DNA from 3 places in the Latilactobacillus sakei subsp. sakei DSM 20017 genome. Region 1 is predicted to be linked to each of the others. Evidence: a T-box and tRNA genes for the amino acid it is inferred to sense, from the RefSeq annotation. Region 1 holds a T-box; the other regions hold tRNA genes.
The links. The T-box of region 1 lies ahead of ileS (isoleucine--tRNA ligase). A T-box ahead of a tRNA ligase gene usually reads a tRNA of that ligase, here a tRNA-Ile.

Region 1 (5,505 bases):
GACTGTTGGTGTTGTGACACGTCCATTTACATTCGAAGGCCCTAAACGTGGTAAAAACGCTGCTTCAGGGATTGCTGAATTAAAACAACATGTTGATACATTAGTCATTATTGCTAATAACCGTTTACTTGAAATTGTTGATAAGAAGACACCAATGTTGGAAGCTTTCCACGAAGCTGATAATGTTTTACGTCAAGGGGTTCAAGGGATTTCAGACTTAATCACATCACCTGGTTATGTCAACTTGGATTTTGCTGATGTTAAAACAGTAATGGCAAACCAAGGTTCTGCCTTGATGGGGATTGGTTCAGCTACTGGCGAAAACCGGACAGCAGAAGCAACGAAGAAGGCTATTTCATCACCATTATTGGAAGTTTCAATCGATGGCGCAGAACAAGTCCTCTTAAACATCACTGGTGGCCCAGACTTGTCATTATTTGAAGCACAAGATGCTGCTGGTATCGTTCAACAAGCTGCAACAAGTGAAGTCAACTTAATCTTCGGGACATCAATCAATGAAAATCTTGGAGACGAAGTTGTCGTAACTGTGATTGCAACTGGGATCGATAACGATGGTAAAACACCAAAACGTCCAGAAGCTGCTCAAACAACAAGTCAACCTGTACAACCTAGTACACCTAAACAAACAACTAATGACGATCCTTTCGGCAATTGGGACATGCGTCGTGAACCTAATCCACGCGAACAAGCGAAAGCTACTGAAAAATTTGATGAAGTTGAAAAGAAAGACTTCGACATCTTCAAACGAACAGCACAAGTAGACAGTGACGCTGTGGATACAAAACAAGATAACAATGATGTACCCCCATTTTTTAAACGACGTCGTAAATAATTAGGAGGATGACTGATGGCTGGTAAATTTAGTTTCAGTAATTTTTTCGGCATGACAGAAGATGAAGATTATTCGACTGATCTGCAAGGAACCAAGACAACTGATGAAGTCAGTCCAACATCACGTCCGGATAATATTATTTCAATGACCGCCGCAGGCAATGCTAAGATGAATAAAATCGTACTTTGCGAACCACGTATTTACTCTGACGCTAAAAAAGTTGGTAAGCATTTACTCGAAAATAAAGCCGTTATTGTTAATTTTACGAGAATTGAGGGTGCACAAGCGTCACGCATAATTGATTTTCTGACCGGGACAGTTTTCGCAATTAATGGTGAAATTCAACGGGTCGGTGAACAAATCTTTTTATGCACGCCACCAAACTATGAAATTGACGGTAATCTATCCGATATTATCGATCAAAATGATTTTGATTCTGAGGTGAACTAAGTGCAATTTGTAATCTATTTATTAATGTTCCTAATGCAAGCCACAAGGATTTATGTGGGCATCATCTTTATTTATTGTCTATTAACTTGGATTCCAGGTGCGATGGATTCTAAATTAGGTCAGCTACTTGCGAGATTGGTTGAACCCTTCTTAGGGGTTTTTGACCGGATCATACCAGCAATTGGTGGTATTGGTTTTTCCGCCATCATTGCTGGCTTTGTCTTGTATTTAGTCGAACGTGGCTTAGGGACGATTATTCAAATCTTAGCCATGAGGTATTACTAAGATGGCTGATAACGAAGCTGTTTATCAGCACTTTAGAAAAAGTGAAGCGCCATTTGTTGCACAAGTTCTTGATTGGATTGAACAAGCAACAACTGAATACCGTGCAATATTAACGGATTTTTTAGATCCTAGACAGGCTTACATTCTACAAACCTTAATTGGTGAAAAGGGTGAGCTTAAATACCATTTCAGTGGGGGCTACAATGCTGCTGAACGACAACGTGCGTTGATTGCACCAACTTATTTTGAACCTGAGGAAGCCGATTTTGAAATCCAACTCTTTGAAATTCGTTATCCAATTAAATTTGCACAGCTTTCGCATGGTAAGATTTTAGGAACATTGGTCAACGCTGGTATTGATCGAAACGTGTTTGGTGATATCATGACGGATGGTCAACGGTGGCAATTTTTTGTCACAACTAAGATGGCTGACTATGTGGTGAATCAGATTACGAAGATTGGTAAAGTTACTGTTCACCTTGAAGAACAAGCCTATACTGAGTTGATTATCCCCAGGGATGCTTGGCAGTTTGAACAGCTATTAGTCAGTTCATTCCGACTAGATACGATTATCGCGGCAGTTTATAATATGTCACGGCAACGTGCTAAAGAGCTTGTTCAAGGTAATAAAGTGAAATTGAATTGGCAAGCCTTTGATAAGCCTGATTTTGAATTAGACTTATTAGACATTATTTCTGTCCGTGGCTATGGGCGTATTCAGCTCAAATCAATTGATGGTCAAACGCGTAAAGAAAAATACCGTGTGACACTTGGTATTCTAAGAAAATAATAGAAATGTTGAAAATGACGGAGGGATTTCAGAATGGTTTTAACACCTTTAGATATTCATAACAAAGAGTTCGGCAATAAGATGCGGGGATATAATCCTGATCAAGTTAATGACTTTTTAGACCAAGTGATTAAGGATTACGAATCAGTTTTAAATGAAAATGATGCTTTAAAAGCAGAACTAAAATCAAGTGATGAAAAGGTCACTTACTTTAACGAATTAAAAGATGCCTTGAACCAATCAATTATTGTGGCCCAAGAAGCAGCCGATAAAGTTAAAGAAAATGCTAAAAGAGAAGCTGAAATTATTCAAACTGAAACAGAAAAGAATTCTAAATCAATGTTGAATGATGCGACTGAAAAAGCCAACCACATTATTGAAGATGCAACTGAACGTGCTAAACAAATCGCCATCGAAACAGACGATTTGAAGAAACAAACACGCGTTTTCCGTCAAAGATTACAAGTGATGCTCGAATCACAATTGGAAGTTGTTAAGAGCCCCGAATGGACAGACCTATTATCTAAAGATGATTTAGCTGGTCATGAAGCATTATCTGCAGAAATTGACCTCACAGACCTTGACAGCAAGAAGCATAATCTAGTAGACTCAGAGACAGTAGTTAAACCATGGGATGATATTACGACTGATGACTTTTCTGATCAAACAACCCATACGATTGTTTTCCCTGATGATAAGTTACCAGAAGTAGCTGATGAAGAAGCACCTGAAGAACCAGTCATTAAGGCCGATACTTTAGATGATGAAATTCAATCAGAAGAAACTCATAATGGCTATGGCTATAATCCAATCGAAGAAGACGATAGCGAACCATTAACAGACAATAACAAGAATTAACAAATTAAATAACATTTAAGCGAGCCAACGACTGGTGGAAGGTTGGTAATGCTCTATTTAGTGTGTATCACCTTGTTGTTTTTCAGATGAATCAAGTAGTTTGGAACGGCCAATGCCCGTTAACGCATCTTAAGGAGGGTCTTTGACTCTCAAAATTAGGTGGTACCACGAAGATTTCGTCCTATACGGGGCGGGGTCTTTTTTTGTTTTAAAAAATTGAGGAGTGATTTAATGCGTATCAAAGAAACATTAAACTTGGGTAAGACAGCTTTCCCAATGCGAGCAGGTTTGCCTAATCGTGAAATCGATTGGCAAAAAGGTTGGGCCGATAACAACCTTTATCAACAACGGCAAAAATTAAATGAAGGTAAACCATCATTCGTACTTCATGATGGGCCTCCATTTGCTAACGGTAATATCCACATGGGTCACGCCTTAAATAAAACAAGTAAAGATATCATCGTTCGTTACAAATCAATGAACGGTTTCCGCGCACCTTTTGTCCCTGGTTGGGATACACATGGTTTGCCAATCGAACAAGCCTTGGCTAAAAAGGGTATTAAACGGAAGGAAATGAGCCTTGTTGACTACCGTAAACTTTGTTACGACTATGCCATGGAACAAGTCAACACGCAACGCCAAGATTTCAAACGCCTTGGTATTTCTGCTGATTGGGATAATCCATACATCACTTTAACAGCTGATTTCGAAGCTGAAGAAATTCGTGTCTTCGGTGAAATGGCTAAAAAAGGCTATATCTATAAAGGTAAGAAGCCCGTTTACTGGTCACCTTCATCAGAATCAACATTAGCTGAAGCTGAAATTGAATACAAAGACATCAAGTCACCATCAATGTACGTTGCGTTTAACGTTGTTGATGGTAAAGATTTATTAGATGCTGACACAAAATTCATCATCTGGACAACAACACCATGGACAATTCCTGCTAACTTAGGGATTGCTGTTAACCCAGCTTTTGATTATGTTCAAGTATTAGCTGACGGTCAAAAATACGTTGTTGCTGCAGAACGTTTGAACAAGATGACTGATCTTCTTGGTTGGGAATCAGTTGAAATCTTGAAGACTTTCAAGGGTGCTGACATGGAATTAATGACAGCCCGCCACCCATTATATGACCGTGAATCATTGGTGATCTTAGGGAACCACGTGACATTAGAAACTGGGACTGGTTTAGTGCATACGGCACCAGGTCACGGTGAAGATGATTACAACGCTGGGACAAAATATAAGTTACCAGTGCTTTCAGTCGTTGACAGCAAAGGGATTATGACTGAAGATGCCCCTGGCTTTGAAGGTGTTTATTACGACAAAGCAAACCCAATGGTGATAGAAGCGCTTGAAAAGAACGGCTCATTATTGAAACTCGACTTCTTCACGCATAGTTACCCACATGACTGGCGGACAAAGAAACCAGTTATCTTCCGAGCAACAGCACAATGGTTTGCTTCAATCGATGCGTTCAGAGATCAAATCTTGGCACAAATCGAAAAAGTTGAATTCATGCCAGAATGGGGTAAGACGCGTCTTTACAACATGATTCGTGATCGTGGCGATTGGGTTATCTCTCGTCAACGGGCATGGGGTGTGCCATTACCAATCTTCTACGCTGAAGACGGTACAGAAATCATCACACCAGAAACAATCGAACGTGTGGCACAACTCTTTGCAGAACACGGTTCAAACGTTTGGTTTGAATGGGATGCTAAAGACTTATTACCAGCTGGCTTTACACATCCTGGTAGCCCAAATGGTGAATTTACAAAAGAAAAAGATATCATGGATGTTTGGTTTGATTCAGGTTCATCACATCAAGCTGTTTTAGCTGCTCGTGATGAATTAACTTATCCAGCAGACTTAATCTTAGAAGGTTCAGATCAATATCGTGGTTGGTTTAACTCAAGTTTAATCACGAGCGTTGCGGTTGGCGAAGTGAGCCCTTATAAGGCTGTTATCTCACAAGGCTTCGTCTTAGACGGTAATGGTCGTAAGATGAGTAAATCACTTGGGAATACAATCCTACCTGAAAAGATCATTAAACAAATGGGTGCAGATATTGTCCGCCTCTGGGTAGCCTCAGTCGATGCTAGTTCAGATGTGAAAGTGACAATGGAAAACTTCCAACAAGTCAGTGAAGCTTACCGGAAGATCCGGAACACAATGCGCTTTATGATCGCTAACACAACCGACTTTGATCCTGCCAAAGACACAGTTGATTACGCAGAATTAGGCTCAGTTGATAAGTTCATGT
Region 2 (5,505 bases), 290 kb from region 1:
GAGAATGTTTCGTTTTTTGTCTTTCAATGGAGTGAACATCCGGCCGAATTCTATGACGAACAATTGCAAATAATTGCAGAATCGGGCTATCAGTTCGCAAATCCTAGTGAAATCACGGAATTGCTTGATAAACTGGAAGTAACAGGCGTTCCACACCTAAATTAATTCGGACAATCACTGCATATCTATTCAAAAATGTCCGTTTTTATAACTTTTTACATTTTTATTCAAAAAAATGTAAATAAATGCTTGACGATATATTGGAATGTTGGTATAGTAGTCTATGTTGTCAGCGAGGCAATTGATAATCATCAAAAACGACGTCATCGAATTTAAAAGTTTTGAATATTTATTCAAAAAATATTTAAAAAAAGTTCTTGACAAGTTAGTACGAAAGATGATATATTAATTAAGCTGTTTCAACACAGTAGATCTTTGAAAACTGAACAAAGTTTTGATAAACCAAATGTGTAGGGTCGCCCTTCGGGGCACAACATATTTGCGAAGTCAATTTCGCTAGCAAATAAATTAAGTAACAAAACAAGAGCTACAAACTTTTAATCGAGAGTTTGATCCTGGCTCAGGACGAACGCTGGCGGCGTGCCTAATACATGCAAGTCGAACGCACTCTCGTTTAGATTGAAGGAGCTTGCTCCTGATTGATAAACATTTGAGTGAGTGGCGGACGGGTGAGTAACACGTGGGTAACCTGCCCTAAAGTGGGGGATAACATTTGGAAACAGATGCTAATACCGCATAAAACCTAACACCGCATGGTGTAGGGTTGAAAGATGGTTTCGGCTATCACTTTAGGATGGACCCGCGGTGCATTAGTTAGTTGGTGAGGTAAAGGCTCACCAAGACCGTGATGCATAGCCGACCTGAGAGGGTAATCGGCCACACTGGGACTGAGACACGGCCCAGACTCCTACGGGAGGCAGCAGTAGGGAATCTTCCACAATGGACGAAAGTCTGATGGAGCAACGCCGCGTGAGTGAAGAAGGTTTTCGGATCGTAAAACTCTGTTGTTGGAGAAGAATGTATCTGATAGTAACTGATCAGGTAGTGACGGTATCCAACCAGAAAGCCACGGCTAACTACGTGCCAGCAGCCGCGGTAATACGTAGGTGGCAAGCGTTGTCCGGATTTATTGGGCGTAAAGCGAGCGCAGGCGGTTTCTTAAGTCTGATGTGAAAGCCTTCGGCTCAACCGAAGAAGTGCATCGGAAACTGGGAAACTTGAGTGCAGAAGAGGACAGTGGAACTCCATGTGTAGCGGTGAAATGCGTAGATATATGGAAGAACACCAGTGGCGAAGGCGGCTGTCTGGTCTGTAACTGACGCTGAGGCTCGAAAGCATGGGTAGCAAACAGGATTAGATACCCTGGTAGTCCATGCCGTAAACGATGAGTGCTAGGTGTTGGAGGGTTTCCGCCCTTCAGTGCCGCAGCTAACGCATTAAGCACTCCGCCTGGGGAGTACGACCGCAAGGTTGAAACTCAAAGGAATTGACGGGGGCCCGCACAAGCGGTGGAGCATGTGGTTTAATTCGAAGCAACGCGAAGAACCTTACCAGGTCTTGACATCCTTTGACCACTCTAGAGATAGAGCTTTCCCTTCGGGGACAAAGTGACAGGTGGTGCATGGTTGTCGTCAGCTCGTGTCGTGAGATGTTGGGTTAAGTCCCGCAACGAGCGCAACCCTTATTACTAGTTGCCAGCATTTAGTTGGGCACTCTAGTGAGACTGCCGGTGACAAACCGGAGGAAGGTGGGGACGACGTCAAATCATCATGCCCCTTATGACCTGGGCTACACACGTGCTACAATGGATGGTACAACGAGTTGCGAGACCGCGAGGTTTAGCTAATCTCTTAAAACCATTCTCAGTTCGGATTGTAGGCTGCAACTCGCCTACATGAAGCCGGAATCGCTAGTAATCGCGGATCAGCATGCCGCGGTGAATACGTTCCCGGGCCTTGTACACACCGCCCGTCACACCATGAGAGTTTGTAACACCCAAAGCCGGTGAGGTAACCCTTCGGGGAGCCAGCCGTCTAAGGTGGGACAGATGATTAGGGTGAAGTCGTAACAAGGTAGCCGTAGGAGAACCTGCGGCTGGATCACCTCCTTTCTAAGGAATAATACGGAAAACCTTGTACATTTGCGAAATCAAAACTTTGTTTAGTTTTGAGAGGTCTACTCTCATCATTAAGGACGTTTTTGGGCCTATAGCTCAGCTGGTTAGAGCGCACGCCTGATAAGCGTGAGGTCGATGGTTCGAGTCCATTTAGGCCCATTGTACCAATTTAATAGTTTCATTATGGGGGATTAGCTCAGCTGGGAGAGCGCCTGCTTTGCACGCAGGAGGTCATCGGTTCGATCCCGTTATCCTCCATTGATGACAATAGTCATCGTAACTTTGTTCTTTGAAAACTGGATAATAAGTAATATATTAGTTTTAAAAGCCGAGAAAAACATTGCGTTTTAAAGAGTTTTTTAATAATAGAAATATGAATTAGTTCATATCGCTAAACTCAAATAATAACCCTTTACCGTAGGTAAAGATAGGTTAAGTTATAAAGGGCGCATGGTGGATGCCTTGGCACTAGGAGCCGATGAAGGACGGTACTAACACCGATATGCTTCGGGGAGCTGTAAGTAAGCTTTGATCCGGAGATTTCCGAATGGGGGAACCCAATACTTTTAATCGAGTATTATCATTAAGTGAATACATAGCTTAATGAAGGTAGACGAGGGGAACTGAAACATCTAAGTACCTTCAGGAAGAGAAAGAAAAATCGATTCCCTAAGTAGCGGCGAGCGAACGGGGAAGAGCCCAAACCAAGAAGCTTGCTTCTTGGGGTTGTAGGACAGAACTTTGGAGTTACCAAGTTAAGTTGTAATCGAATCAGCTGGGAAGCTGAGTCAAAGAGTGTGATAACCACGTAGATTAAACAACTTGACCTCCGTTCTGGATCCTGAGTACGGCGGAACACGTGAAATTCCGTCGGAATCCGGGAGGACCATCTCCCAAGGCTAAATACTCCCTAGTGACCGATAGTGAACCAGTACCGTGAGGGAAAGGTGAAAAGCACCCCGGAAGGGGAGTGAAATAGATCCTGAAACCATGTGCCTACAATTAGTCAAAGCTCGTTAATGAGTGATGGCGTGCCTTTTGTAGAATGAACCGGCGAGTTACGTTTATATGCGAGGTTAAAGTGAAAAGCTGGAGCCGTAGCGAAAGCGAGTCTGAAATGGGCGAGTGAGTATATAGATGTAGACCCGAAACCAAGTGACCTACCCATGTCCAGGTTGAAGGTGTGGTAAAACACACTGGAGGACCGAACCCACGTCAGTTGAAAATGGCGGGGATGAGGTGTGGGTAGCGGTGAAATTCCAATCGAACTTGGAGATAGCTGGTTCTCTCCGAAATAGCTTTAGGGCTAGCCTCGGAATATTGGATCATGGAGGTAGAGCACTGTTTGGACTAGGGGCCCGTCATGGGTTACTGAATTCAGATAAACTCCGAATACCATTGATTTAGTTCCGGGAGTCAGACTGCGAGTGATAAGATCCGTAGTCGAAAGGGAAACAGCCCAGATCACCAGTTAAGGTCCCAAAATTTATGTTAAGTGGAAAAGGATGTGGCGGTGCACAGACAACTAGGATGTTGGCTCAGAAGCAGCCACCATTTAAAGAGTGCGTAATAGCTCACTAGTCGAGTGCCGCTGCGCCGAAAATGTACCGGGGCTAAACATAATACCGAAACTGTGGGTGGACACGTAAGTGTCCGCGGTAGGAGAGCGTTCTAAGGGCGATGAAGCTAGATCGTAAGGACTAGTGGAGCGCTTAGAAGTGAGAATGCCGGCATGAGTAGCGAAAGATCAGTGAGAATCTGATCCACCGTATGACTAAGGTTTCCTGGGGAAGGCTCGTCCTCCCAGGGTTAGTCGGGACCTAAGGCGAGGCCGAGAGGCGTAGTCGATGGATAACAGGTTGATATTCCTGTACTAGTTTATTTTGTTTGAATGATGGAGGGACGCAGGAAGCTAAGGAATGCACACGACTGGAAATGTGTGTCCAAGCAATAAGTCTTGAGTTGAGTGAAATGCTTGATTCTTTAAGGACAAGTTGTGATGGGGAGCGAAATTAAGTAGCGAAGTTCCTGATGTTACACTGCCAAGAAAAGCTTCTAGTGAGAAATAAACTACCCGTACCGTAAACCGACACAGGTGGTCGAGGAGAATATCCTAAGGTGAGCGAGTGAACTCTCGTTAAGGAACTCGGCAAAATGACCCCGTAACTTCGGGAGAAGGGGTGCTGACCGTCAGGTCAGCCGCAGTGAATAGGCCCAAACAACTGTTTATCAAAAACACAGGTCTCTGCAAAATCGTAAGATGACGTATAGGGGCTGACGCCTGCCCGGTGCTGGAAGGTTAAGAGGATGAGTTAGCGCAAGCGAAGCCCAGAATTGAAGCCCCAGTAAACGGCGGCCGTAACTATAACGGTCCTAAGGTAGCGAAATTCCTTGTCGGGTAAGTTCCGACCCGCACGAAAGGCGTAATGATTTGGGCACTGTCTCAACGAGAGACTCGGTGAAATTATAATACCCGTGAAGATGCGGGTTACCCGCGACAGGACGGAAAGACCCCATGGAGCTTTACTGTAGCTTGATATTGAGTGTTTGTACAGTTTGTACAGGATAGGTAGGAGCCGTAGAAATCGGAACGCTAGTTTCGATTGAGGCGTTGGTGGGATACTACCCTAACTGTATGACCACTCTAACCCGCGCCACTTAGCGTGGCGGGAGACAGTGTCAGGTGGGCAGTTTGACTGGGGCGGTCGCCTCCTAAAGTGTAACGGAGGCGCTCAAAGGTTCTCTCAGAATGGTTGGAAATCATTCGTAGAGTGTAAAGGTATAAGAGAGCTTGACTGTGAGATTGACAAATCGAGCAGGGACGAAAGTCGGACTTAGTGATCCGGTGGTTCCGTATGGAAGGGCCATCGCTCAACGGATAAAAGCTACCCTGGGGATAACAGGCTTATCTCCCCCAAGAGTCCACATCGACGGGGAGGTTTGGCACCTCGATGTCGGCTCATCGCATCCTGGGGCTGTAGTCGGTCCCAAGGGTTGGGCTGTTCGCCCATTAAAGCGGTACGCGAGCTGGGTTCAGAACGTCGTGAGACAGTTCGGTCCCTATCCGTCGCGGGCGCAGGAAATTTGAGAGGAGCTGTCCTTAGTACGAGAGGACCGGGATGGACATACCTCTGGTGTACCAGTTGTGCCGCCAGGCGCATCGCTGGGTAGCTATGTATGGCAGGGATAAACGCTGAAAGCATCTAAGTGTGAAGCCCCCCTCGAGATGAGATTTCCCATTCCTTTATGGAAGTAAGACCCCTGAAAGATGATCAGGTAGATAGGCTAGGAGTGGAAGTACAGCGATGTATGGAGCGGACTAGTACTAATCGGTCGAGGACTTAACCAAAGGTGCAATGTTTGGCTTT
Region 3 (5,505 bases), 940 kb from region 1:
CTGCCATACATAGCTACCCAGCGATGCGCCTGGCGGCACAACTGGTACACCAGAGGTATGTCCATCCCGGTCCTCTCGTACTAAGGACAGCTCCTCTCAAATTTCCTGCGCCCGCGACGGATAGGGACCGAACTGTCTCACGACGTTCTGAACCCAGCTCGCGTACCGCTTTAATGGGCGAACAGCCCAACCCTTGGGACCGACTACAGCCCCAGGATGCGATGAGCCGACATCGAGGTGCCAAACCTCCCCGTCGATGTGGACTCTTGGGGGAGATAAGCCTGTTATCCCCAGGGTAGCTTTTATCCGTTGAGCGATGGCCCTTCCATACGGAACCACCGGATCACTAAGTCCGACTTTCGTCCCTGCTCGATTTGTCAATCTCACAGTCAAGCTCTCTTATACCTTTACACTCTACGAATGATTTCCAACCATTCTGAGAGAACCTTTGAGCGCCTCCGTTACACTTTAGGAGGCGACCGCCCCAGTCAAACTGCCCACCTGACACTGTCTCCCGCCACGCTAAGTGGCGCGGGTTAGAGTGGTCATACAGTTAGGGTAGTATCCCACCAACGCCTCAATCGAAACTAGCGTTCCGATTTCTACGGCTCCTACCTATCCTGTACAAACTGTACAAACACTCAATATCAAGCTACAGTAAAGCTCCATGGGGTCTTTCCGTCCTGTCGCGGGTAACCCGCATCTTCACGGGTATTATAATTTCACCGAGTCTCTCGTTGAGACAGTGCCCAAATCATTACGCCTTTCGTGCGGGTCGGAACTTACCCGACAAGGAATTTCGCTACCTTAGGACCGTTATAGTTACGGCCGCCGTTTACTGGGGCTTCAATTCTGGGCTTCGCTTGCGCTAACTCATCCTCTTAACCTTCCAGCACCGGGCAGGCGTCAGCCCCTATACGTCATCTTACGATTTTGCAGAGACCTGTGTTTTTGATAAACAGTTGTTTGGGCCTATTCACTGCGGCTGACCTGACGGTCAGCACCCCTTCTCCCGAAGTTACGGGGTCATTTTGCCGAGTTCCTTAACGAGAGTTCACTCGCTCACCTTAGGATATTCTCCTCGACCACCTGTGTCGGTTTACGGTACGGGTAGTTTATTTCTCACTAGAAGCTTTTCTTGGCAGTGTAACATCAGGAACTTCGCTACTTAATTTCGCTCCCCATCACAACTTGTCCTTAAAGAATCAAGCATTTCACTCAACTCAAGACTTGTTGCTTGGACACACATTTCCAGTCGTGTGCATTCCTTAGCTTCCTGCGTCCCTCCATCATTCAAACAAAATAAACTAGTACAGGAATATCAACCTGTTATCCATCGACTACGCCTCTCGGCCTCGCCTTAGGTCCCGACTAACCCTGGGAGGACGAGCCTTCCCCAGGAAACCTTAGTCATACGGTGGATCAGATTCTCACTGATCTTTCGCTACTCATGCCGGCATTCTCACTTCTAAGCGCTCCACTAGTCCTTACGATCTAGCTTCGTCGCCCTTAGAACGCTCTCCTACCGCGGACACTTACGTGTCCACCCACAGTTTCGGTATTATGTTTAGCCCCGGTACATTTTCGGCGCAGCGGCACTCGACTAGTGAGCTATTACGCACTCTTTAAATGGTGGCTGCTTCTGAGCCAACATCCTAGTTGTCTGTGCACCGCCACATCCTTTTCCACTTAACATAAATTTTGGGACCTTAACTGGTGATCTGGGCTGTTTCCCTTTCGACTACGGATCTTATCACTCGCAGTCTGACTCCCGGAACTAAATCAATGGTATTCGGAGTTTATCTGAATTCAGTAACCCATGACGGGCCCCTAGTCCAAACAGTGCTCTACCTCCATGATCCAATATTCCGAGGCTAGCCCTAAAGCTATTTCGGAGAGAACCAGCTATCTCCAAGTTCGATTGGAATTTCACCGCTACCCACACCTCATCCCCGCCATTTTCAACTGACGTGGGTTCGGTCCTCCAGTGTGTTTTACCACACCTTCAACCTGGACATGGGTAGGTCACTTGGTTTCGGGTCTACATCTATATACTCACTCGCCCATTTCAGACTCGCTTTCGCTACGGCTCCAGCTTTTCACTTTAACCTCGCATATAAACGTAACTCGCCGGTTCATTCTACAAAAGGCACGCCATCACTCATTAACGAGCTTTGACTAATTGTAGGCACATGGTTTCAGGATCTATTTCACTCCCCTTCCGGGGTGCTTTTCACCTTTCCCTCACGGTACTGGTTCACTATCGGTCACTAGGGAGTATTTAGCCTTGGGAGATGGTCCTCCCGGATTCCGACGGAATTTCACGTGTTCCGCCGTACTCAGGATCCAGAACGGAGGTCAAGTTGTTTAATCTACGTGGTTATCACACTCTTTGACTCAACTTCCCAGCTGATTCGATTACAACTTAACTTGGTAACTCCAAAGTTCTGTCCTACAACCCCAAGAAGCAAGCTTCTTGGTTTGGGCTCTTCCCCGTTCGCTCGCCGCTACTTAGGGAATCGATTTTTCTTTCTCTTCCTGAAGGTACTTAGATGTTTCAGTTCCCCTCGTCTACCTTCATTAAGCTATGTATTCACTTAATGATAATACTCGATTAAAAGTATTGGGTTCCCCCATTCGGAAATCTCCGGATCAAAGCTTACTTACAGCTCCCCGAAGCATATCGGTGTTAGTACCGTCCTTCATCGGCTCCTAGTGCCAAGGCATCCACCATGCGCCCTTTATAACTTAACCTATCTTTACCTACGGTAAAGGGTTATTATTTGAGTTTAGCGATATGAACTAATTCATATTTCTATTATTAAAAAACTCTTTAAAACGCAATGTTTTTCTCGGCTTTTAAAACTAATATATTACTTATTATCCAGTTTTCAAAGAACAAAGTTACGATGACTATTGTCATCAATGGAGGATAACGGGATCGAACCGATGACCTCCTGCGTGCAAAGCAGGCGCTCTCCCAGCTGAGCTAATCCCCCATAATGAAACTATTAAATTGGTACAATGGGCCTAAATGGACTCGAACCATCGACCTCACGCTTATCAGGCGTGCGCTCTAACCAGCTGAGCTATAGGCCCAAAAACGTCCTTAATGATGAGAGTAGACCTCTCAAAACTAAACAAAGTTTTGATTTCGCAAATGTACAAGGTTTTCCGTATTATTCCTTAGAAAGGAGGTGATCCAGCCGCAGGTTCTCCTACGGCTACCTTGTTACGACTTCACCCTAATCATCTGTCCCACCTTAGACGGCTGGCTCCCCGAAGGGTTACCTCACCGGCTTTGGGTGTTACAAACTCTCATGGTGTGACGGGCGGTGTGTACAAGGCCCGGGAACGTATTCACCGCGGCATGCTGATCCGCGATTACTAGCGATTCCGGCTTCATGTAGGCGAGTTGCAGCCTACAATCCGAACTGAGAATGGTTTTAAGAGATTAGCTAAACCTCGCGGTCTCGCAACTCGTTGTACCATCCATTGTAGCACGTGTGTAGCCCAGGTCATAAGGGGCATGATGATTTGACGTCGTCCCCACCTTCCTCCGGTTTGTCACCGGCAGTCTCACTAGAGTGCCCAACTAAATGCTGGCAACTAGTAATAAGGGTTGCGCTCGTTGCGGGACTTAACCCAACATCTCACGACACGAGCTGACGACAACCATGCACCACCTGTCACTTTGTCCCCGAAGGGAAAGCTCTATCTCTAGAGTGGTCAAAGGATGTCAAGACCTGGTAAGGTTCTTCGCGTTGCTTCGAATTAAACCACATGCTCCACCGCTTGTGCGGGCCCCCGTCAATTCCTTTGAGTTTCAACCTTGCGGTCGTACTCCCCAGGCGGAGTGCTTAATGCGTTAGCTGCGGCACTGAAGGGCGGAAACCCTCCAACACCTAGCACTCATCGTTTACGGCATGGACTACCAGGGTATCTAATCCTGTTTGCTACCCATGCTTTCGAGCCTCAGCGTCAGTTACAGACCAGACAGCCGCCTTCGCCACTGGTGTTCTTCCATATATCTACGCATTTCACCGCTACACATGGAGTTCCACTGTCCTCTTCTGCACTCAAGTTTCCCAGTTTCCGATGCACTTCTTCGGTTGAGCCGAAGGCTTTCACATCAGACTTAAGAAACCGCCTGCGCTCGCTTTACGCCCAATAAATCCGGACAACGCTTGCCACCTACGTATTACCGCGGCTGCTGGCACGTAGTTAGCCGTGGCTTTCTGGTTGGATACCGTCACTACCTGATCAGTTACTATCAGATACATTCTTCTCCAACAACAGAGTTTTACGATCCGAAAACCTTCTTCACTCACGCGGCGTTGCTCCATCAGACTTTCGTCCATTGTGGAAGATTCCCTACTGCTGCCTCCCGTAGGAGTCTGGGCCGTGTCTCAGTCCCAGTGTGGCCGATTACCCTCTCAGGTCGGCTATGCATCACGGTCTTGGTGAGCCTTTACCTCACCAACTAACTAATGCACCGCGGGTCCATCCTAAAGTGATAGCCGAAACCATCTTTCAACCCTACACCATGCGGTGTTAGGTTTTATGCGGTATTAGCATCTGTTTCCAAATGTTATCCCCCACTTTAGGGCAGGTTACCCACGTGTTACTCACCCGTCCGCCACTCACTCAAATGTTTATCAATCAGGAGCAAGCTCCTTCAATCTAAACGAGAGTGCGTTCGACTTGCATGTATTAGGCACGCCGCCAGCGTTCGTCCTGAGCCAGGATCAAACTCTCGATTAAAAGTTTGTAGCTCTTGTTTTGTTACTTAATTTATTTGCTAGCGAAATTGACTTCGCAAATATGTTGTGCCCCGAAGGGCGACCCTACACATTTGGTTTATCAAAACTTTGTTCAGTTTTCAAAGGTCTACCTTATATGAATCGCCGTTACTTAAAATTTAAAATCTCATAAGCAACGCAATTAATCATATCATGCGATCAAGCTGATGTCAACTACTTTTTAAAAATAATTTTTATCAACTTTTCAATCACACGTTCATCTCTCGACAACATAGAATATCTTACCATCCTAGTGGGACAACGTCAATCACTATTTTCAATATTTTTTAAAAAACTTGAAAATAACCTTTGCCAAGCTTAAAAAAAACGTTTTAATCCACTAAAAAGCATCCCTAATTGCGCTACTGATTATCCCTTACAACACTTATAAATCGCGATTTCGCCACTATTTCAACGAATTGGTATAGGTGAAAAACGTGTTGGTCAACAAATCTCTCAAATTTGTTGACCAACACGCCATAATCACTACTAATAGAAGTCTTCCAAGCGTTCATAATCTAATATTTCAACCTGTCGACCTTGTCTTTTTATCAATTGCCGCTGTTCTAATTGCTTCAATTGCCGCGATAAAGTTTCCGGCGTTGTTCCAATATAAGTGGCTAATTCTTTTAACTTCATCGGGATTTTAACCGTCAACGCCTCACTGACCTTCACCAAAGCCAATAGATAAGTCACAATTCGC

Region 2: it has a tRNA-Ile gene. The T-box ahead of ileS (isoleucine--tRNA ligase) is inferred to sense a tRNA for this amino acid. The anticodon was not compared.
Region 3: it has a tRNA-Ile gene. The T-box ahead of ileS (isoleucine--tRNA ligase) is inferred to sense a tRNA for this amino acid. The anticodon was not compared.

The regions. Positions count from the first base shown of each region.
Region 1 covers NZ_AP017929.1:1,675,186-1,680,690, reverse strand. The annotation lists gene ftsZ (cell division protein FtsZ) at 1-853, shown strand, start outside; gene LEUCM_RS08385 (cell division protein SepF) at 869-1,303, shown strand; gene LEUCM_RS08380 (YggT family protein) at 1,304-1,588, shown strand; gene LEUCM_RS08375 (YlmH family RNA-binding protein) at 1,590-2,378, shown strand; gene LEUCM_RS08370 (DivIVA domain-containing protein) at 2,412-3,236, shown strand; T-box leader at 3,214-3,423, shown strand; gene ileS (isoleucine--tRNA ligase) at 3,468-5,505, shown strand, end outside.
Region 2 covers NZ_AP017929.1:28,487-33,991, reverse strand. The annotation lists gene LEUCM_RS00300 (hypothetical protein) at 1-165, shown strand, start outside; rRNA gene LEUCM_RS00295 (16S ribosomal RNA) at 558-2,131, shown strand; tRNA gene LEUCM_RS00290 (tRNA-Ile) at 2,223-2,296, shown strand; tRNA gene LEUCM_RS00285 (tRNA-Ala) at 2,323-2,395, shown strand; rRNA gene LEUCM_RS00280 (23S ribosomal RNA) at 2,568-5,486, shown strand.
Region 3 covers NZ_AP017929.1:677,797-683,301, reverse strand. The annotation lists rRNA gene LEUCM_RS03350 (23S ribosomal RNA) at 1-2,754, opposite strand, end outside; tRNA gene LEUCM_RS03345 (tRNA-Ala) at 2,927-2,999, opposite strand; tRNA gene LEUCM_RS03340 (tRNA-Ile) at 3,026-3,099, opposite strand; rRNA gene LEUCM_RS03335 (16S ribosomal RNA) at 3,191-4,764, opposite strand; gene LEUCM_RS03330 (Crp/Fnr family transcriptional regulator) at 5,292-5,505, opposite strand, start outside.